DNA from 3 places in the Ensifer sp. ZNC0028 genome. Region 1 is predicted to be linked to each of the others. Evidence: riboswitches for the same ligand, from Rfam matches in the RefSeq annotation. Region 1 holds a riboswitch; each other region holds the start of a gene.
What was found. A riboswitch is a leader RNA that binds a small molecule or an ion and turns the genes downstream of it on or off. The one in region 1 is predicted to bind cobalamin.

Region 1 (6,869 bases):
AGGCGATCCTGTCCATCAGCGCCAATGCGGCACCCCCAAAGAGGGTGCCGTGATGATTGGTGTCGCCGGGAAAGACGATATCGACGAGGGTCTGTGGCGCCGGGGTTTCCCCCGACGCCGCTTCCGTGTGGCCCGTCATGCGCGAAGCGCCTTGTAGGGATCATCCGCGAAGGCCTGGCGCAGGGCGCGCGCCGCCGCCACCATGTTGACAAGTGCTGGCCGGGTTTCCTCCCAGCGCCGGGTCTTCAGCCCGCAATCCGGGTTGACCCAGATCTGCGCCGGCGTCAGCCCCTCGGTCGCGCGCTCGATGAGGTGCACCATTTCATCCACCGCCGGTACGCGCGGCGAATGGATATCGTAGACGCCCGGGCCGATCTCGTTCGGATAGGCCCTTCCGGTGAACGCGCCGAGCAGTTCCATCTTCGATCGCGACGTCTCGATCGAAATCACGTCGGCATCCATCGCCGCGATCGCCGGCATGATGTCGTTGAACTCCGAATAGCACATGTGGGTGTGGATCTGGGTGGCGTCGCCGACGCCGGCGGCGCTGAGGCGGAAGCACTCCACCGCCCAGTCGAGATAGGCCTTGCGGTCGGCGGCCCTGAGCGGCAGGCCCTCGCGCAGCGCCGGCTCGTCGATCTGGATGATGGCGATGCCCGATGCCTCGAGGTCCCTGACTTCGTCGCTGAGCGCCAGCGCGATCTGCCGGCACACCACCGACCGCGGCAGGTCGTCGCGCACGAAGGACCATTGCAGCATGGTGACCGGACCCGTCAGCATGCCCTTGACCGGTCGATCGGTCAGTGACTGCGCAAAGGCCGCCCATTCGACCGTCATCGGGTTTGGCCGGGAAACGTCGCCGAAGATGATCGGCGGGCGCACGTAGCGCGAACCGTAGCTCTGTACCCAGCCACTTCGGGTAAAGGCGTAGCCCGACAGCTGCTCGCCGAAATACTGCACCATGTCGTTACGCTCGAACTCGCCGTGTACCAGCACGTCGATGCCGATCTCTTCCTGCCAGCGCACCGCCTGCTCGGTCTCCCGGCGCAGATAGGCGGTGTAGTCGACATAGCTGAGTTCGCCCTTGGCATGCAGGGAACGGGCCTGCCGTACCTCCGGCGTCTGCGGGAAGGAGCCGATCGTCGTCGTCGGAAAAAGCGGCAACGGCAGCGCGTCCGCCTGGAGCGCGCGACGGGCTGGGAAGGGAGACCGGCGCTCGCTGTCGGCTGCCGTCAGCGCCTTCAGTCGCCCGGCAACAAGTGGATCATGGATCCTGAGCGACGTCAGACGCGCCTTGGCCGCTTCGCTCGAGGCGGCAAAGACCCTTTCCGGGCTGGCAAGCCCCGGCTCGAAGGCACGGGCGAGAAGGCTTAATTCATCGAGCTTCTGCACGGCGAAAGCGAGCCACGAGGCAAGCTCCAGGTCGAGCGCCCGTTCCATGTCGAGGTCGACGGGCACATGCAGGAGCGAGCACGAGGGCGCAAGCTCGATCCGGTCGCAGCCATGGGCAGAGACCAGCGGCTGCAGGCGGCTGAACAGGCCGGCAAGATCCGTCCTCCAGACGTTGCGGCCGTCGATGACGCCGAGCGACAGCACCCGGTCAGCCGGAGCGGATTGGATGAGGACCTCGATCTGCTGCGGCGCGCGCACGAGATCGACATGCAGGCCCGCGATCGGCAGCGCAAGGGCGCTCACCATATTGTCGCCGATCGCGCCGAAATAGGTCGCAAGCATGATCCGAAGCCCGGGAACTTTCGCCCGGAACGTATGATAGGCAAGGTCCAGGGCCTGCCTTTCCCGGTCGGTAAGATCGAGCACCAGACTAGGCTCGTCGATCTGAACCCAGTCGGCGCCGGCATCGGCAAGTTCGGTGAGCAGCTCGACGTAAACGGGAAGCAGGCGCTCGATCAGGTCGAGGGGATCGAAATCTCCGCCCTTCGCCTTGCCGAGCTTGAGGAAGGTCACCGGGCCAAGTAGGACCGGGCGGGTTCGATAGCCCAGGGCTTCAGCTTCGAGAAAGGCTTCGAGCGGCCGGTTATGCGTCAGCGCAAAACGTTGATCCGCTTCGAATTCGGGCACCATGTAATGGTAGTTGGTATCGAACCACTTGGTCATCTCGAGTGCGGCGTTGCCGCCGTCACCCGCATGCGTGCAACCGGAAGCACAGGGCGAACCCGTCGAGCCGCGCGCCATGGCAAAGTAAGTGTCGAGATCGACGGGACCGCCCTTCCAGCCATAGGCGGCCGGGACCGCACCGACGAGCACGGCAGTATCGAGCACGTGGTCGTAGAACGAGAAATCGTTCGAAGGGAGGATATCGATGCCGCGCGCCTTTTGCGCCGCCCAGTTTTCGGCCCGAAGCCGGCGGCCGACGTCGAAAAGGTCGTCACGGCTGATCTTGCCGGACCAGTAGCGTTCAAGCGCGAGTTTCAGTTCGCGGTGGCGGCCGATGCGCGGGAAGCCGAGATTGGCAGTCTTGATGGTCATTTCCTTACCCCGAAGGTTGAAGGGCAAGGTTTGAATGCGACGCATCCGCGACGCGAGAAGGGTCCCGCGTCGTCAACGCGCCTCATCGGACACCCCGCCCGTGGACGTTGTTCATCGCGGCAGGTCTCCTGGCTTGCGGGTCAACGCGGACCGTTCCGTCTTCCCGAGGCGTCTTCCTCAGTGACATCATCGAACGGCCGCTCTCCGCCTACAGTTGCGGGGGCAGCTCCGGCCTTAGCGCTTGTCAGCGCCGCACCGAATTCCCTCTTAGCTCCGCCCCGCCGGATGGCGAGGCGCAGAACCACGATGCCGGGACAATGCTCTGCAATCGCTTTCTCGTCAATCGCATAAAGAAATGCTTATGTCTTTATTTTCTCCAGCCAGGGCGCGGGGCGAGACGCGGGCAATGCGCGGCCCTTCGCTGCAAACTGTTTTCGCTGCGGGTTGCACCGGCACGGGATCGGGATCGGGCTCCTCCGGCCAGTGCCACGGATCCGCTGTGTCGCCGACGCGCGCACGGATATGTTCCTGGTCCCGCGTCAGGCCGATATCCCGGAGCTGGAACTCGTTGAACGCGTCGATGGCGACCGGAGCACTGAGGGTCCTGTCGGCCCAATTCAGGACATGGTAAATCATTGATCGCACTGCGCTAAGCATTGCTATCCTCACTTCTCTACAAGGCGTGTGTTCGCGAAAAAAGTGAGGTTTTTTGCCGTTTCGCGCAAAGCGATTTCTCGCATGCTGGCATAAAGAATGCTTATCTCAGCGTCATGAGCAAGATTCCCCCTATGAGTGCAGTGCGCGCCTTCGAGGCCGCCGCCAGGCACCTGAGTTTCACCCGCGCCGCCGAAGAGCTCGGCATGACGCAGGCGGCCGTCAGCTACCAGATCCGGTTGTTGGAGGACCGCATTGGCGCGCCGCTCTTTGTCCGCCTTCCGCGCGAGGTGCGGCTGACCGGTGCCGGGCGGCAGCTGGCGCCAAAGGTAACCGAAGCGATCGATCTTTTGGGGGCGGCCTTCTCGGAGATTGCCGACAAGACCGAACATCACCTGCACATCTCGGTGCTGCCGACCGTCGTTTCGAGCTGGCTCGGCCAGCGGCTCGCCACCTTCCAGACCGCGCATCCGAACATCAGCATCAGGGTGCACATGTCGACCGAACTCATCGATTTCAAGCGTGATGCCATCGATCTCGCGGTGCGCAGCGGCGCCGGCGACTGGCCGGGTAACGATGTCTTTCCCTTGTTTCCGCTCGATTACGTGCCGGTCTGTACGCCGTCCTTCCTGGAGAAACATCAACTCAAGGAGCCCGCCGACGTCTTGAGGATCCGGCGTTTCGGCAACGCCAACTGGTGGCGACGCTGGATGATCGAAACCGGCGTCGAGCCGCCGGCGAGCAACGGTACCGAGCTGATCTTCGACGTCCAGGCGATGGATGTCGCCACCATCCTGGCGGATCACGGCATGGCGATTGCCGTCTCGACCTTCCTGATGGATGAACTGAAGAGCGGCAGGTTGATCCGGCCGTTCGAGCATGTGGTGCGCGACGGCCGCGCCTATTGGCTGGTCTATCCGCAAAGCACCAGGCGGCAGAAGAAGATCCAGGCCTTTCGCGACTGGGTCGTCGCCGAAGCAGACGCGTCGAATGCGATGCTTGCGACCGTTATGGAGCAATCCTGTCCGGCATCTATTCGGGGCGAGCTCGGTGCAAAGTGGTGAGTCTGGGGAAAGAAGACGCAGACACATCCGGTGCGCGCGTGCCGGTTCGCGCCGGCCGGGCTTCGGAAAATGACGCTTTCATGGAGAAACTGAAAATCAGCTGAGAACGGCTGTTACCAAACTGACATGGCGGCTCCCTAAAGACTGCGGCCAACCGCAGAGAAGGGGAGAGACAGCCCTCCGACGCGGATACCGCAAGCCATCGTCGGAGGCCCGTTTCCATGAAAATCGTCCAGATCAGCGACACCCATCTCAGCCCCGCCAAAAGCCATTTCAACGGCAATTGGGAACCGGTTCGCGCCTGGATCGAGGCGGTAAAACCCGATCTCGTCATCCACACGGGCGATGTCACCATCGATGGTGCCGACCACGAGGACGATATCTCCTTCTCGCTCGATCTGATCGGCCAGCTCTCGATGCCGGTCGCGATCGTTCCCGGCAATCACGATGTCGGCCATCTGCCGGGCTCGCACCAGCCTGTAGACCCCGTCCGGCTTGCCCGCTGGCGCCGTCTCGCCGGTCCGGACTACTGGGGCCGCGACCATGGCGACTGGCGGCTGCTCGGCCTCAACAGCCTGCTGATCGGCTTCGAGGACGAGGAAGAAGACAGGCAATTTGCCTGGCTGGAGGAACAACTGCTTGGTCGCGACGGCCGCCGGGTGGCGGTGTTCGCCCACAAGCCGCTCTTCGTCGACGCCCCGGCCGAAGGCGACACCGGCTACTGGGGCATCCGTCCCCGCCAGCGCCAGCGGCTCTTTGATCTTTTCGCCGAAGCCGAGGTGGCGTTGCATGCCAGCGGTCACCTGCACTGGGCCTGGACCGGCGAACATGCAGGGACGTCGCTCGTCTGGGCGCCGCCGACCTCCTTTATCATCGACACGCTGGAACGGCCGATGCCGGGCGAGCGGCTGGTCGGTGCCGTCGTGCACGCGTTCACCGATGCCGGCGTGACCAGCGAAATCGTCGCGGTGCCGGGTCTGACGAGCCACGTGCTCGACCCGATCGTCGAGGACGTCTATCCGCTCGCCGCCAAGAAGAAGGTTCGCGTGGAGGCAGCGCAATGAGCGTGCTTTCGCTGGATGGCATCACCAAGTCCTATGGCGGCAACGCCATCCTGAAGGGCGTCAGCCTGGAGGCGGAAGCCGGCGAGTTCATTGCGCTCGTCGGCCCTTCCGGCTGCGGCAAGAGCACGCTTCTGCGCATCGTCGCCGGCCTTGATCACGGCAATGCCGGCGAGATCGTCATCGGCGGCCGCAGTGTCGCGCGCATGGCGGCGGCCGATCGCAACGTGGCGATGGTGTTCCAGTCCTACGCGCTCTATCCGCACCTGACGGCAGGTCAAAACATTGCCGTGCCGCTCGCCATGCGGCGCCTGACGGCGATGCAGCGCCTGCCCATGGTCGGCAATCTTCTGCCGGGGCAGAAGCAGATCCGCAGCGATATCCAGCGCCAGGTCAAGGAGATGGCCGGAGCGCTGAAGATTGATCATCTGCTCGACCGCAAGCCCGGGCAGATGTCCGGCGGCCAGCGCCAGCGCGTGGCGCTTGCCCGCGCCATGGTGCGCCGTCCGGCCGTGTTCTTGATGGACGAGCCGCTCTCCAATCTCGACGCCAACCTGCGCGTCCATGCCCGCGGCGAAATCGTCGATCTGCACCGCCGCGCCGGCGTGCCGACACTCTATGTCACCCACGACCAGTCCGAAGCGCTGTCGATGGCCGACCGCGTCGCCGTCATGATCGGCGGCAATCTCTTGCAACTGGCGAGCCCGAAGGAGATCTACGACAACCCCTCCCATATCGAGGTTGCGCGCTTCCTTGGTCAGCCGAAGATCAACGTACTCGAAACCCGCACGGATACCGCAAGCATTGTGCGCTTCGGCGATCTCGTGCTTCTGGCAAGCCGCGGGCAGGCGCCGGATGCACCGGTGAAGCTCGCGATCCGCCCGGAATTCGTGCGCTTCCATGCGGCAGGCGCCGGCCGGCTGACTGCGCGGGTCGAGCGCATGGAGTTTCTCGGCTCCGAGGTGATCGTCCACGCTCGCCTCGATGCGATCGGCGAAGTGATCACCGCCAAGTCAGCACCCGCCGAAGCCGCAGCACTCGCGATCGGTCAGCCCGTCGATGTCGCGTTCATGCCGGAACGGGCGATGCTGTTCGACGGCGAGGGCACCCGGGTGGCAGCCGAGCCGATCGCTATCGCCGCGACGCTGGAGAAGGTCCATGGCTAGTGTCGCAACCTTCGAAACCGCGAGTGCTGCGTCTCACCCCGATCGCCGCGAAGCCCGCATCGCCTGGTTGCTGGCGCTGCCAGCCATCACGCTGCTCTTCCTGTTCATCCTGCTGCCGACCGCTGCCGTGATCGTGCTCGGCTTCACCGATTTCGAGCTCGGCTACGGCAGCTTTCGTTTCGTCGGTTTCGAGAACTATGCCGAGCTCTTCGGCGATCGCACCTTCCTTCGCTCGCTCTGGAACACCGCCGTCTACACCGCGATCGTCACGCCGGTATCGATCGTGCTTTCGCTGGCGATCGCCATGTTGATCGAGGCGGAAACCAAGGGCCGAGCCTTTTTCCGGACCGTCTATTTCCTGCCGGTCGCCTCGCTGCTCGTTGCCATGGCCACGGTCTGGCAGTTCCTGTTCCACCCGACCATCGGCCCGATCAACA
Region 2 (6,869 bases), on a different contig from region 1:
TTGCCGCCGATGCGGGCCGAACCTTCCGAGCCCAGCGACAGCGGGAACAGGCGATTGTGCTCGTCCGCCGCCTTCTGGATGTCGGCAAGGATACAGCCGGCATCGGCGACGATGACATTGCCGACCGGATCGATGTCGCGAATGCGGTTCAGCCGTTCCAGCGAAAGAACGATGTCCGCCTTGCCCTCCCGCGGGATCTGCCCGGCGACGTGGCCGGTGTTGCCGCCCTGCGGCACGATCGCCGTGCGGGTGGCGCTCGCAAGCATCATGATGCGCGAGACCTCGTCGACGGAGCCCGGACGCAGCACCATCGGCGTCGTGCCACGGTAAAGTCCGCGCGATTCGACGAGATAACGCGCCTTGTCCGGTTCGGCCCTCAGCACGTTGGCGCTGCCGACGATGTCGGCGAAGGAGGCGATGAGTTCGGGAGAGGGAAGGGTGGTCATGGGCCTCACTTCGCGTTGCGCCTGTGCGCTATCGGATCGGTCGATCTGAGGATGTGATCCTCGGTTCCTGGTTGGCGGCGATCATAACCGCAATTGGTGCCGTTCGGTGAGAGTGGGTGCGCGGAAGATGCCGCACACTATTTTAGCCTCGTGGTGCGGCTGCCCGCTGCAACCGATCGATGATGGCTTCCCCCAGCCCGTCCGAAGGGATCGGCCCGAAGGCGATGGTCTCTGCGCCGCTGGCATCCGCCCGCTTCATGTAGTCGAAGAGATTGGCGGCGGCTTCGCGCAGATTGCCGGTCGGGCTGAGGTCGAGAACGACGGCCGCTCGTTCCTCGCCGGCGATCCGATTGCCGCCGAAACGGATCAAGGCTTCGCCGGCATGCACCTCGGCGGCATCGAGCCGGACGGCAGCGCCGGGCGCATAGTGCGAGGCGAGCATGCCCGGCGCCTCGATCGTCGCTCCTGCCGTCTCCGGCCGGATCACCGGACGGTCGAGCAGGCGTTCGATCTCGGCGGCATCGAGGCCGCCCGGCCGAAGCAGCCGGATCTCGTCGCCATCGACCTTGATGATTGTCGACTCAAGGCCGATCTGGGCCTGGCCGGCGTCGAGGATCAGCTTCAGTTTTCCACCGAGATCGGCCTCCACATGGGCCGCACTGGTCGGGCTGATCTTGCCTGAAGTATTGGCGCTCGGTGCAGCCAATGGCCGTCCGAAGCGGGCGATGACCCGGCGGGAGAAACCGTCGGGCATGCGGATGCCGAGCGTGTCGAGGCCGGCGGACGCCAGCGCATGAACCGTGCTGTCGGCGCGCTGCCGAAGGATCAGCGTCAGCGGGCCGGGCCAGAAGGCTTCGGCCAGCTGCCGGGAAACCGGATCGAAGTGCACATGGGCTTCGGCCATCGCCACGTCGGAGACATGCGAGATCAGCGGATTGAAGCGCGGGCGCCCCTTCATCTCGTAGATGCGGCTGATCGCATCAGGGTTGGTGGCGTCGGCGGCAAGGCCGTAGACGGTCTCGGTCGGAATGGCGACCGGTTCGCCTTCGGCAAGAACGGCGCAGGCGCGCGCGATCGCGCGGTCCGGTTCCCTATCCGTATCGATGATCTCAGCCATGCCGTTTCCTTTCCGACGCTTCCATAACGGACGCACCGGAAAAACAGAACGATTTTCTTTGAAGCAACCGGCTCGGCTCAGAGGCTGCGGATGATGCGGCGCAACGCGTCGTCCTTTGCACCGAGCATCAGCACGTTTTTCAGCGCGACCTTGGGATCGTCGGTGCGAAACAGCAGACCGTTGTCACGAAAATTGCGGTTGATGACCATTTGGCCGGCTTCCGCGCCCGGTTCGATGGCGACGGCGAAATACATGCGCGAATAGCCGGGCTGGATGCCTTCGAAAAAATGCGTCTCATGGCCGAGGTCGCAGTAGAAGTTGGCGAAGTAGAAGGACCAGGTGATGTCCTTGGAGGGCGTGACCGGCGTGCGCGCCGCCGTCACGTGACAGTAGCCGAGATGCGGCCGGCCGACGAGCGTGCGGTGGAAGATCATCTTCGGGAACTGGATCGAGGTGTGAAAGCCGTTGATCCGCTTATGGGTCGTGTCGCCGGCGGTGTTGAGCTTCTTGCCCGTCCTGTCCGCAACTTCCTCATAGCTCAGGTAGCGCCGTTCGCTCGGCACCCATTGCCTGCGATTGATCCGGCCCGTGCGCAGGAATTCGGTATGAACCGCCGTCTTCGGCGGGATTGTCGGCGGCGCCTCGGCTGCCGCGTCGTAGTATCTCAACTTTGCCATGATCGTCAGCGCGCCATCTGCCTGCCTGCAGGACCTCTCTCGTCCGCCGGCTAGGCTAGCGGCTCATGGTTAATGAATGATTGCCTGCTGGCTGCATCATGAGCGTTCCCTATCTGACGGGATGTCGCAAACGGGCGAACCTTTCCCGCGTCTGCGCCGCCCGCGCCGCAAAAGGCGGCAAATGCCCAAGATGTGGGCTATCTATATGTTTGTAGTGTAAAAAATCTAAGACAGGCGCCGTTGATGGCGGTTTTTCCCGTGTCGTCATTCTGGAATTGGATGTCGCTATCCGGCAGCTGCCAGGGCGGTTTCCGCGATTACATATCCTTACTCAAGGTGCCGTCTTCGAAGAGAAGGCGGAGAATTGGGAAGCCGGTCAAATCCCGGCGCTGCCCCCGCAACGGTGGTGGAGCGAAAGCCTCGGCAAAGGCCACTGGACGGTTCGTCCGGGAAGGCGCCGGGCTGGTCCGAAGGGACGGCTCCTGAGCCCGGAAACCAGCCTTGACGGACATAACCGTAACGGGTTGCGGCGGGCAGCCGGATCGGAGCCGACAACGCATGGGCGTGCGCCCGTGCGGGTTCCTGTCCTGCCTCTCCAAGACATGGCGCATGAGGACAGGACATGGAAACCAGAAACGATATGCTTCGAAAGCTGAAGGGCCGGCGCGACGGCTACAGCCTCGATCGGGCCTTCTACATCGATCCCGACTACTATCGGCAGGATCTGGAAAACATCTGGTACAAGGATTGGCTGTTCATCGGCCATGACTGCGAGATCCCGCGGGCCGGCAATTATTTCACCGTCCAGGTCGGCGACTACCCCGTTGTCATCACCCGCGATCGCCAGGGCACGATCCGCGCTTTGCACAACTCCTGCCGCCATCGCGGCTCGCGCGTCTGCACGCAACAGAAGGGCTCGTCGGCCAAGCTCGTCTGTCCTTATCACCAGTGGACCTACGAACTCGACGGCTCGCTGCTCTTCGCCCGGCAGATGGGCGAGGATTTCGACAAGGCAGCCCACAGCCTGAAGCCGATCCATTGCGAAACGGTCGGCGGCTACATCTTCATCAACCTGTCGGAAAAGCCGATGGATTTCACGGCGTTCCGCGAGATGGCCTTGCCCTATCTCGCGCCGCACCAGCTCGGCGAAACCAAGGTCGCGTTCGAAAGCACCATCGTCGAGAAGGGCAACTGGAAGCTCGTCTGGGAAAACAACCGCGAATGCTACCATTGCGCCGCCAATCACCCGGAACTCTGCCGCACCTATCCGGAAGCCCCGACCGCGACCGGAGTGCAGGGCGCCAAGGATGATCCCGTGATCGCCGAACATTGGGCGAAATGCGAGGCCGAAGGCTTGCCGAGCGAATTCAGGATGTCGCCGACCGGCCAGTTCCGCGCCGCCCGCATGCCGCTCGTCGACAATGCCGAAAGCTACACCATGTCGGGCGCCCGCGCCGTCAGGCGGGCCCTGTCGGCCGATGTTTCCCAGAGCCAGATCGGCACGCTTCTGATGTTCCACTACCCGACCACCTGGAACCATGTGCTCGCCGACCACGCCATCACCTTCCGTGTGCTGCCGCTCGGGCCTGAACTTACCCAGGTGACGACGAAGTGGCTGGTCAACAAGGATGCGGTCGAAGGCATCGACTACAATCTCGAGGAACTGACGCATGTCTGGACCGAGACCAACGATCAGGATCGCCAGATCGTCGAGGAGAATGCCTTCGGCATCCGCTCGCCGGCCTATGAGCCCGGTCCTTATTCGCCCGAGCACGAAGGCGGCGTGATGCAGTTCGTCGAGTGGTACTGCAAGTTCATGGAGCAGCGCCTTGCCGGCGACGCGGCTCCGCTTTCAAGGGTCGCCTGACATGCAGATGGCCTCTTCGTTTCACCATTTCGACGCGCTGCATGTCTGGATCGACCGGCAGCAGATGCTCGAATGCACATCGGCTGTCGTCGAGACCGCCGATGTCATGACCTTCACTTTCCGGGCGGAAAAGCCGGCCTGGTTCCGTTATCTGCCCGGGCAGTTCGTGACGCTCGAACTGCCCGTCGCCGACGAACCCGTCATGCGCACCTACACCCTGTCGTCGACGCCGTCGCGACCGCTGTCGATCGCCGTGACCGTCAAGGCGCAGGCCGACAGCATCGGCACCCGCTGGATGTTCGACCACCTGAAGCCGGGCATGAAGCTCCGGGCCTTCGGTCCGCTCGGCGATTTCAGCTTCGTGCGCCATCCCGGCGACAAGTACCTGTTCATCTCGGCCGGCTCAGGCATCACGCCGATGATGTCGATGACCCGCTGGATGGCCGATTGCGTCCCGGAAACGGATGTGACCTTCATCTCCTGTGCGCGTCGGCCGGACGATCTGCTGTTCCGTTCGGAACTCGAAGTCCTGGCCACGCAGATGTCCGGACTGAACCTCGGCTTCATCGTCGAGGGGCATGAGGCGCGCCACGGCTGGCACGGATTGCGCGGCCGTATCGACGGCGCCAAGCTGCCGCTGCTTGCGCCCGATTTCATGGACCGCACCGTCTTTTGCTGCGGCCCCGAGCCTTTCATGCGCGGCGTGCGCGAGATGCTGAAATCGGCCGGTTTCGACATGGGCCGCTATCACGAGGAGAGCTTCCAGCCGGCGGCGGCACCCGCCGCGGAAGAGATCGCCGTGCGCGCCGGTGCCGGAGACGAGGGCGAGGCCCAAGTGGCCAAGGTCGCCTTCACCATGAGCGGCAAGGAGGTCGAGGCCAAGCCCGGCCAGACGATCCTGCAGGCGGCGCGTGCCAATGGGGTGCGCATCGGCGCTGCCTGCGAAGGCGGCATCTGCGGCACCTGCCGGGTGATGAAGGTCGCGGGCGAGGTCGAGATGATCCACAATGGCGGCATTCTCGACGACGAGATCGACGAGGGTTACATCCTCGCCTGCTGCTCACGGCCGCTTGGCGACGTCCAGATCGAAGCCTGAGGGCGTCAATGCATGTCGCGAGAGGTGCGCCGCGGTTTTGCAGCAGCGACCTGCATAAAGGATCAGAGCTTAAAGCCTGGCGCGAGATCCTTTTTCACGCGACAGGCTTAGGGCGCGTTGCAGGGGATCTGATTGGCCGAAACGCTTGCCGGGGCGTCGGTGCCGGTCGCCGTTTTCGGGCATGCGCCCTGGGCAGCTTCGTTGCCGGCAATCGCCACCTGCAGGGCGCGCTCCTGGCGGGCGAAATCGATCGAGCCGGTCACCATCATGTCGACGCCGCTGCCGACGCCGCTCGCAGCGTCGGCGCGGCTGACGAGCAGCGGCTCGCTAAAGATCGCAGTCGCCCGTGCGACCGCCTGCATGCCCGTTCCCCGCTCGGCTTGGGCGACGAGCATCAGCGGTAGTGGCTTTTCCGGCAGCAAGGCGCCCTGTGCCCAGATCGCTTTCAGCGCCAGCGGCGACATTGCCGCCACGTTCACGTCGATGTCGTCAAGCGTTCCCGGCACGCGGTAGGGGCAGCGCCGCTTTCCGCAGTTGATGCCCGAGGAGAACTGCCACAGCGCGTAACTGTCCCAGTTGCCCATCGGGAAGACCTGGCGGATATCCGGCTTGTAGCGGGCGTACCAGAGCGGCAGACGCGACAGCAGCCGGTGTTTGGCCCGGTGCGCGGCGATGTATTTGGCGGTGATGTGGTTGGTGTAGAGGATCGGGTAGCGCCCGGTCCGGGTCTTGATGTGCCCGGCGAAGATGGCGGCGTCCTCGAGCGACATGTACTTGTCCGGGTCGATGCCTTCGAGATCGAGCACCATCAGTTCGTCGTCGCGCGGATCGGCGTAATCAAGGAAATGGTTCGCCTGGTCGACGGGATTGCCCGGACGGGCAAGATGATAGGCACCCCACAGCAGTCCGTGCGAGCGGGCAATCATCCGGCGGGTCTGGTAGAGCTCGCGGCTGACGGCGTATTTGCGCCACATGGTCTTGCAGTGGTTGAAGGTGTCGCCGTTGTGGTCGCCGGTGCAGGAGAAGCTTTCGGGCAGGCCGTCGGAGGCCTTGGCGATGAAGCCGGAAATGCGCTTGTCGCCAAGCATCGTTTCCCAGTCGATGCTGTTCATCTCATAGGCGTCGACGATGATGGCGTTCGATTTGGTCTTCCAGGGCTCCAGTTCACCGGCGCGTGCGATCGCCGCCGCGAAAGCCAGACCGATGAAGGTCGCGAGGCGCAGAATCATCCCTGTCGTGGAGATACACCGCTTTGCCATTCTCTGAGATTGCCGACAGTATCGTTAACGCATCGTAAATCCCAGCCCCCGCGCGGACTGTGCGGGAGCGGCGCGCGAATGTATACCGACCTGCAGCTGTATATAAGCAATTGCTTTCATGGTCGCGGCAGGTGGTCGATGATGCGGCAAGGCGCGCCACGGCAACGGGTGTCGGCCGCGCGGCCTGATCCCAAAGGACGCGGAAGATGGAACAAAACCGGTGACTTATGCGTTATCGGTCGATTTCGGATTTCCCGGCTGAGGGACATCCCCGGATCGGCCTCGGTCGGGGTGAAATCATGGAAAAGGTTGAAATGTCGCGGCATCCCGAAGCCGGGGGCGCGCAACATGCTTTCGGTGATGGAGGGATTTGATGAAGAACGTGCTGAAGTCCGGGATGGGCCGGT
Region 3 (6,869 bases), on a different contig from region 1:
TGTGCCGGCTCGATGCCGCGCCGATGCATGCAGGCATGGAGTGGATGCGCCACTACGAAGCCTTCTGGCGCGCCCGCATCGACGTACTCGAGGCGCTGCTTCTCGCCGAAGACGCCACCAACCAACCTGATCCGGAGGATAAGCCATGACTTCGTCTGCCACAGCCTTTGCCGGCGCCGATTACGGCCGTGTCGTCGCACCGGACGCGGTGCGCATCGAGCGCCTGCTTCCCGGCCCGATCGAGCGGGTCTGGTCCTATCTGACGGAGGAGAGCAAGCGCCGCCTCTGGATGGCGTCCGGAACGATCGGGTCGAAGGAAGGGGCCGAGGTCGAGCACGTCTTCCGCCACTCGGAACTGACAGCGGAAGACGACCGGCCACCGCAGAAATATGCCGAGCACGCCGGCGAGGTGCGCAATTACGGTCACGTGCTCGCCTGGGAGCCGCCTCGGCTGCTGGCCTACACCTGGAACGAAGAGACCGGCACGCCCTCGGAGGTCCATTTCGAACTCAGCCCCCGCGGCGACAAGGTGCTGCTCGTCGTCACCCACAAGCGCATCGCCGACCGCGCCATCATGACCAGCTTCTCCGCCGGCTGGCACGTGCATCTCGACATTCTGCGCGCGCTGCTGGAAGGCGAAAAGCCGGCGGCCTTCTGGAGCAAGTTTGCCGATCTTGAAGCGCAATACGACGCGCGTATTCCCAAGCCCTGACGGCGGGATGGGTTCAGAGGTCAGGACGCGCGCAGGCGCCGGCAAGGATCCACTTGCCGGCGCTTTTCGTCAGGCACGGGCGAAACCGAGAATGAAGAACGCCAGCGCGCCGATCGACGCGAAGCTGCGCACGTGGTTCCACCAGACCCAGTCGGTCAGATAGCGCTCACGCCAGAGATCGGTCGCCGCCTGGCCGGGCGCTGCGGCGGCGAGCGCATCGTTCATCGGCACGTTGAAGACGATGGTCACCAGCAGCACGCCGACGACATAGGCGACACCGCCGGCGGCAAGCCACCACCGGCCCTCGCCGCCCGAGAGGAAGGCGACGACGATGAGCGCCAGGGCGAGCAGCGCCGTGCCCATGAAGGCGCTGAGGAAGATCGGGTTCTGGATCACGACATTGATCGCATTCATCGCAGCGATCCCCTGCTCCGGCGGCAGCCGCGACAGGGCCTGCATGATGCAGACCGAGAAGATGAAGAACAGTCCGGCCATCAGGCCGGAGCCGATCGCGGCGGCAAACGCCAGAGCGGGGATCAGGGGGATCATGCGGCAAGACTCCATACACCGGTTGCTGCGGTTTCCCGAGCGTAGGCTGCAAAGTCACGCGGACGCCGCCCAAGCACATGCTCGACATCGGACGTCAGGTTTGAATTGCGCCCGTCGAGCACCGAGGTGAAGAGATAGCGGATGAGTTCGACATAGTCATCAGGCACGCCGTCGGCCTGCAAGTGCGCCGCGAAGTCGGCAATCGGGATGGCCTGATAGGAGATCGGGCGGTTGGCTGCCGCGGCAATTTCGGCCACGGCGTCGGCAAAGGTCATCAGCCGCGGGCCGGTCAGCGAATAGACCTTGCCGATATGGCGGTCGTCGAGAAGCGCTTCGACAGCGACGTCGGCAATGTCGTCGCAGCTGATGAAAGGCTCGGTCACCGTGTCCACGGGCAGGAAGACGGAACCGCTCAAGACACCCTCGGCGAGGAAGCCTTCGTCGAAATTCTCGAAGAACCAGCTGCCCCGGATGACCGTCCAGTCGGCGCCGGAGGCCTGCAACGCGCGCTCTGCCGCTTCCGCCTCGTCCTCGCCACGCCCCGACAGCAGCACCAGCCGCTTGACGCCGGCGCTGACCGCAAGGCTCGAGAACTTGGCGATCACCTCGACGGAGCCCGGCACCGCCAGATCCGGCTGGAAGCAGACATAGATGCGATCGACGTTTTCAAGGACCGGCGCCCAGGTCGTCTCTTCCGTCCAATCGAAGGAAGGCGACGCCGAACGGGCACCGATGCGCACCGCGACGCCCTGCTCCCGAAGGCGCTCGGCCACCCGCCGCCCCGTCTTGCCGGTACCGCCCAAAACCAGTGTGACTTTCTGAGACATCGTTTCCTCCTGAGGTTCCACCAACAAACATGAGTATCTCTCACATTTGCAAATGTGATAAATCCTCGTATTTTAGGAGTCAAGTCAAAATGTGAGCATTACTCATGATTCCAGATGCAAGCCCCGCCACGCTTCCCGCCGACGACGAGCCTGCGCTGCGCCGGACACCGAGCCAGAAGCGCAGTCGCGAGCGCGTCGAGCAGATCCTTGCCTGCGCGACGGCGCTCATCCAGGAAAAGGGCAGCGACGCCATGCGCATGAGCGAAGTCGCTGAAAAGGCTGGGATTTCAATCGGCTCTCTGTACCAGTACTTCCCCGACAAGGCCGCGATCGTGCGCACGCTTGCCGAGCGCTACAATGCGGTCTGCAACGAGTGCATCGCGGCCGAACTGGCCAAGGTGACCTCGATCGCCGAGTTGCGCGACGCCTTCTCGCTTTTGTTTGACATCTATTACGAGATGTTCCTCGCCGAGCCGGTCATGCGCGACATCTGGTCGGCGATGCAGGCCGACAAGGCGCTGCGCGAAATCGACCTTGCGCAAAGCCGCGCCGGCGGAAAGCTGCTTGCCGATGTGTGGGCCCGGCTTGTGCCGGCGACGCCGCGCGAGGAAATCGACAGCGCCGCCTTCCTGATCATGCACCTCGGCGACTGCACCATGCGGCTTGCGGTCTCGGTCGACCGGGCCGAGGGCGACCAGATCGTCGAGGCCTACAAGCGCATGACCATCAAGGATTTTGTCGCGGATGGACCGCGCCGCGGCGCAGGCTCAATTGACAACTCCATGACAGAATCCTAATCATCTGGGATCGATTGGTTCCCGGGACGCGAACGCGTTTCGGGAGTAAACGGGAACGTGACGGATGGACCCACTCTGGGCATTCAAATCACGGCCGACCCCGCGACTGTAGAGCGACGTCGATCTGCCATTCCGGAGCGATCCGGAAGAAGCCACTGGAAAGGCCGCGAGAGGGCGGCCGAACTGGGAAGGCGAGGCAGACCGGGGGCATCGAGCCCAACGCCGTGAGCCAGGAAACCTGCCACTCGATGCGGGCATAGGGCCCAACCGGGAATTTCCCGATGCCATCACGGAGGTTGTCATGGCTACGTCTACCATTTCGAGCACCCCGCTCTCCCTCAGCGATCGTCTGACCGCTGGCGTCATCGCGCTCTTCATCGGCGCATTCCTCGTCTTCGGCGCCGGCCTTGCCAATTCGGCCGTGCTGCACGACACGGCGCACGACACCCGCCACTCCTACGGCTTCCCCTGCCACTGACCGATGCCTCGGAACGTCAACAACGTTCCGCATCGAACAATCTGCGGACCTGAACGCATCCGGCCCGCGCCGGATGTCGGCTTGTGTGCATCCCGGTTTTTCCGGCGTGCGAAAGCCATCCGCAGCACAGGCAAAATGGGAAGACTCAAGGACCACGCCGCAGCGCGTGGCTTTTGTCGTTATCGAGGGATTTCAAGATGATTGTCAGAACGCTTCTGGCCGCGATCGTGGCTGGATTGATTGCCGGTGTCTTCATGACCGGCGCCCAGGAATTGCGCGTCACGCCGCTGATCCTGCATGCGGAAGAATTCGAAGGCGAGGCTCCGGCCCCCACCGAACAGCCCGCGGCCCAGCCGGGTGCGGCACAGCCCGCCGCGGAAAACCACGACCAGCATTCGTCGCTCAAGGCCGTGTCGCCGCTTAGCGCCTTGCTCGACGCATTGTCGCCGATCACGCCCGCCTATGCCCATGAGGGCGAGCACGAGGAAGGCGGCATCATGTTCGGCATGAGCCGCTTCTCCGGCACGCTGATCGCGAACCTCGTCACCGGTTCCGGCTTCGGCCTGCTGCTCGCCGGCGTCAGCCTGGTGATCGGCTATCCGATCACGCTTCGGAACGGCGCGCTCTGGGGCGCCTGCGGCTGGCTTGCCGTGCACATGCTGCCGGCGATCGGCCTGCCGCCGGAACTGCCTGGCTTTCCGGCCGCCGAACTCGGCGACCGCCAGACCTGGTGGCTCGCAACGGTGGCGCTTTCGGCCGTCGGCCTTTATCTCGTCGTCCTGCGCGAGGAGATCGTCTCCAAGGTCGCGGGCCTCGTGCTGATCGCAGCGCCCCATGTCTACGGTGCGCCGCAGCCGCTCGACATCACCAGCAACGTTCCGGCCGTGCTCGGCGCAGAGTTTGCGGTGGCCGCACTCGCCACTACGCTCGCCTTCTGGATCGTGCTCGGCGTCGTCTCCGGCTTCATCAACGAGCGCTTCGTCAAGGCACAGTGATCGGCGATCACGGATCGTCACCAAAGCGACGGCGGGGTTCAGGCCCCGCCGTTTTGCATGAGATGCGCCGCCAGCCGCGCACGGCGATCTTCCGGCTCCAGCAGGACGCAGGTGTCGCAGAAGCTACCGCCCTCCGTCTTGAAATAGAGACAGCAGCCGCAGCGGATCCGATACTGGCGCGAAATGTGTTCACCACTTGCCGGATGGACAGCCGAAATCTGCTCGTAGCAAAGCTCATCAGAATAAAACCGCGAGCCGGGCCGCTTGACGATCGCCAGCGCCTCGGCCATGCCGCGCGCCTCATCCCCGATCGCGCGGCCGATTTCGAGGAACGCGCCGGCAAGGGCATCCGCCGCGAGCCGCCACTGCGCCCCGCTCGAGAGCCCTGTCCGTGCCTTGAGAACTGCAATGACGGGCGCCAGATGAGCGATGAAGCCCTGTTCGAAAGCGCTGACGCCCTCCTCTCCACCCTTGCGCCCCATCGCCGGCGGCTGGAGGCGAAAATGATAGCGTTTGCCCGCGACTTCGGCACCACGGTGAAGCCGCGCCCAATCCTCGAAACGAATGCCGGCGACCTCCGGCTGCAGCCCGGCGCCGAGATGGAACGCGCCGAGGACCACGCTCAACTGACGGCTATAAAAGGCGATCAGATGCGCCGCGCGGATCCGGTCGGTCATCCCGACCCCGAAGAAATCCTGATAGGCGAGCCCCTCCTCAAGGCCAGCGCTGCCCGCAGCCCAGAAGTCGCCCGGCGCGCTGAATTCGCTGGCCGCCGGCCCGAGCGAGACGGCAGCCTCCGGAAACTGGGCACGCAGACGGTCAGCCACGGCCAGCGCCTGCAGCGCAAATGCCGCCGCGATCTCCGCTGTCGGCTGGTGGTCGTTCAAGCGCATGCCGTCTCCGTCGCCCATTCTCATCCTCAGGTGCCGGATGCGGGCGGATTACCCGCGTGCGACATCCCTCTCCTGCAGCCAGCCGCCGTCAAAGCCCGCCCTCTCAAGGCCGCGGCGGATCGCCGGTATGCTGCGCATCAGCGCCCAGACAAGGCCGCTTCGCCAGTTCTCGATCATCATGACAACGAGGCCCTGGTCAAGACCGACGACCCGCGCATCGATCCAGCCCTCCGGCCCGCCGCCATCAAGGCTTGGGTTGAAGCCGCCGGGAAAGCGCCCCTCGTTCAGAAGTTCCGGATAACTCTTCGCCATATGCACGAGGGAGGCCTGCGCCGCCTCCGGCTCGAACGGCAGGCAAGCAAGCGGCGCCCAGGGCACGAGCGTGCCATCATCAGGGCCGTAGGGCGCGCCGCGGTTCACATAGCCGAAAAGCCGCTGCTGGCGCCCATCGCGAAGCCGCAGCCGGCCGCGTGGCGCATGGCAGGCGCTGAGGCCCCACAGGTGCTCGCCATATCCGGCGAAGTGTCCGGGATTGGAGCGCGCATGGTCCCGCTGCAACTGGATGGCGCGCCGGGAATTTTCGAAATAGTCCGTTCCCCGCTCCCGCATCGGCCGGTCGGCCAGCCCACGCAGATCGAGCCAGGCCTGCGGGAAGAGATGGATGAAGAGCGGCGCTGCATGCAGGTGCGGCCGGCCCTCGACGGGGATCCAATCATGACCCTCGGCATAGGCCGCATAATGCTCCGGTTCGATCGCATGTTCGGGCGCGCCGAGTGCCAGCACATAGAGCAGCAGCGCTTCGCTATAGCCCCGCCAGCGATGTTTCAAAAACCGCCCCGGCGGCCGCCAGCCCATCGTCAGCGTATCGCCGCGATTGAGCGCCCAGCGCCAATCGACCCGAGCATAGAGCCGGTCGGCAAGCTCGCGGATCTCGCCTTCGACCGCGTCGTTCCGACAGAAATAGGCGGAAGCGGTCAGGACGCCGGCGATCAACAGCGCCGTATCGACCGTTGAAAGCTCGCTCTGCCAGGCGCGCTCGCCGGTCCGCATGTCGAGGAAGTGGTAGTAGAAGCCGCGATAGCCGGTCGCCTGCCGGTGGCGGGACTGCGGGCTTTGGGCAAGGAAGCGCAGGGTCGCCACCACGCGCCGCGCCGCATCGCCGCGCGAAAGCCAGCCGCGCTCGACGCCGACCGGATAGCAGGAAAGGCCGAAGCCGGTCGCGGCGATACTCGCTGGCGCGCCCGGCAACGCGGTGTCGGCGATCAGCCCAGTGACCGGATCGGAATGTTCGAGGAAATAGCCGAACGCCGCCTGCTGCAATCGATCGATCTGAAATCGCTCGGTATTTTCGCTTCGCTGCTGCATCCCGCCTTTCCCGGTCGGCATCCGGGCTCATGCATGACCCGGAAAAATCACTCTTTAGTGAAGGCCAACTACACCCAAACGGTCGCCGAAATCCAATCTTGTGTTACAGTCTTCTAATCTGACCGCGCGCAATGACTGGTTGAAGCGATGTTGAGCGTGTTGGCGTTACTCCTTTCATTGAGTGGTGGCCCGAGCCCATCGACCGCCGAGGCGGCGAATGTCGACGTCGAACTGATCCTGGCGGTCGACATGT

Region 2: linked by a shared signal. The riboswitch ahead of L981_RS30920 (aromatic ring-hydroxylating dioxygenase subunit alpha) and the one ahead of metE (5-methyltetrahydropteroyltriglutamate--homocysteine S-methyltransferase) in region 1 are both predicted to bind cobalamin.
Region 3: linked by a shared signal. The riboswitch ahead of L981_RS28560 (CbtB-domain containing protein) and the one ahead of metE (5-methyltetrahydropteroyltriglutamate--homocysteine S-methyltransferase) in region 1 are both predicted to bind cobalamin.

The regions. Positions count from the first base shown of each region.
Region 1 is NZ_JTLA01000107.1:29,640-36,508, forward strand. Features, by position in the region: gene L981_RS24830 (acyl-CoA thioesterase) at 1-139, opposite strand, end outside; gene metE (5-methyltetrahydropteroyltriglutamate--homocysteine S-methyltransferase) at 136-2,487, opposite strand; cobalamin riboswitch at 2,588-2,808, opposite strand; gene L981_RS24840 (hypothetical protein) at 2,827-3,123, opposite strand; gene L981_RS24845 (LysR substrate-binding domain-containing protein) at 3,276-4,205, shown strand; gene L981_RS24850 (metallophosphoesterase) at 4,427-5,269, shown strand; gene L981_RS24855 (ABC transporter ATP-binding protein) at 5,266-6,432, shown strand; gene L981_RS24860 (carbohydrate ABC transporter permease) at 6,425-6,869, shown strand, end outside.
Region 2 is NZ_JTLA01000163.1:6,554-13,422, reverse strand. Features, by position in the region: gene L981_RS30935 (FAD-binding oxidoreductase) at 1-446, opposite strand, end outside; gene L981_RS30930 (L-threonylcarbamoyladenylate synthase) at 589-1,563, opposite strand; gene L981_RS30925 (DUF6656 family protein) at 1,641-2,240, opposite strand; cobalamin riboswitch at 2,558-2,759, shown strand; gene L981_RS30920 (aromatic ring-hydroxylating dioxygenase subunit alpha) at 2,863-4,107, shown strand; gene L981_RS30915 (hybrid-cluster NAD(P)-dependent oxidoreductase) at 4,109-5,203, shown strand; partial or broken gene L981_RS30910 (glycoside hydrolase family 25 protein) at 5,425-6,462, opposite strand; gene L981_RS30905 (BA14K family protein) at 6,836-6,869, shown strand, end outside.
Region 3 is NZ_JTLA01000135.1:4,662-11,530, reverse strand. Features, by position in the region: gene L981_RS28585 (helix-turn-helix transcriptional regulator) at 1-149, shown strand, start outside; gene L981_RS28580 (SRPBCC family protein) at 146-712, shown strand; gene L981_RS28575 (DUF1772 domain-containing protein) at 782-1,261, opposite strand; gene L981_RS28570 (NAD(P)H-binding protein) at 1,258-2,088, opposite strand; gene L981_RS28565 (TetR/AcrR family transcriptional regulator) at 2,193-2,885, shown strand; cobalamin riboswitch at 2,884-3,146, shown strand; gene L981_RS28560 (CbtB-domain containing protein) at 3,187-3,363, shown strand; gene L981_RS28555 (CbtA family protein) at 3,561-4,358, shown strand; gene L981_RS28550 (ferric iron reductase) at 4,397-5,251, opposite strand; gene L981_RS28545 (glucoamylase family protein) at 5,300-6,616, opposite strand; gene L981_RS28540 (DUF1194 domain-containing protein) at 6,764-6,869, shown strand, end outside.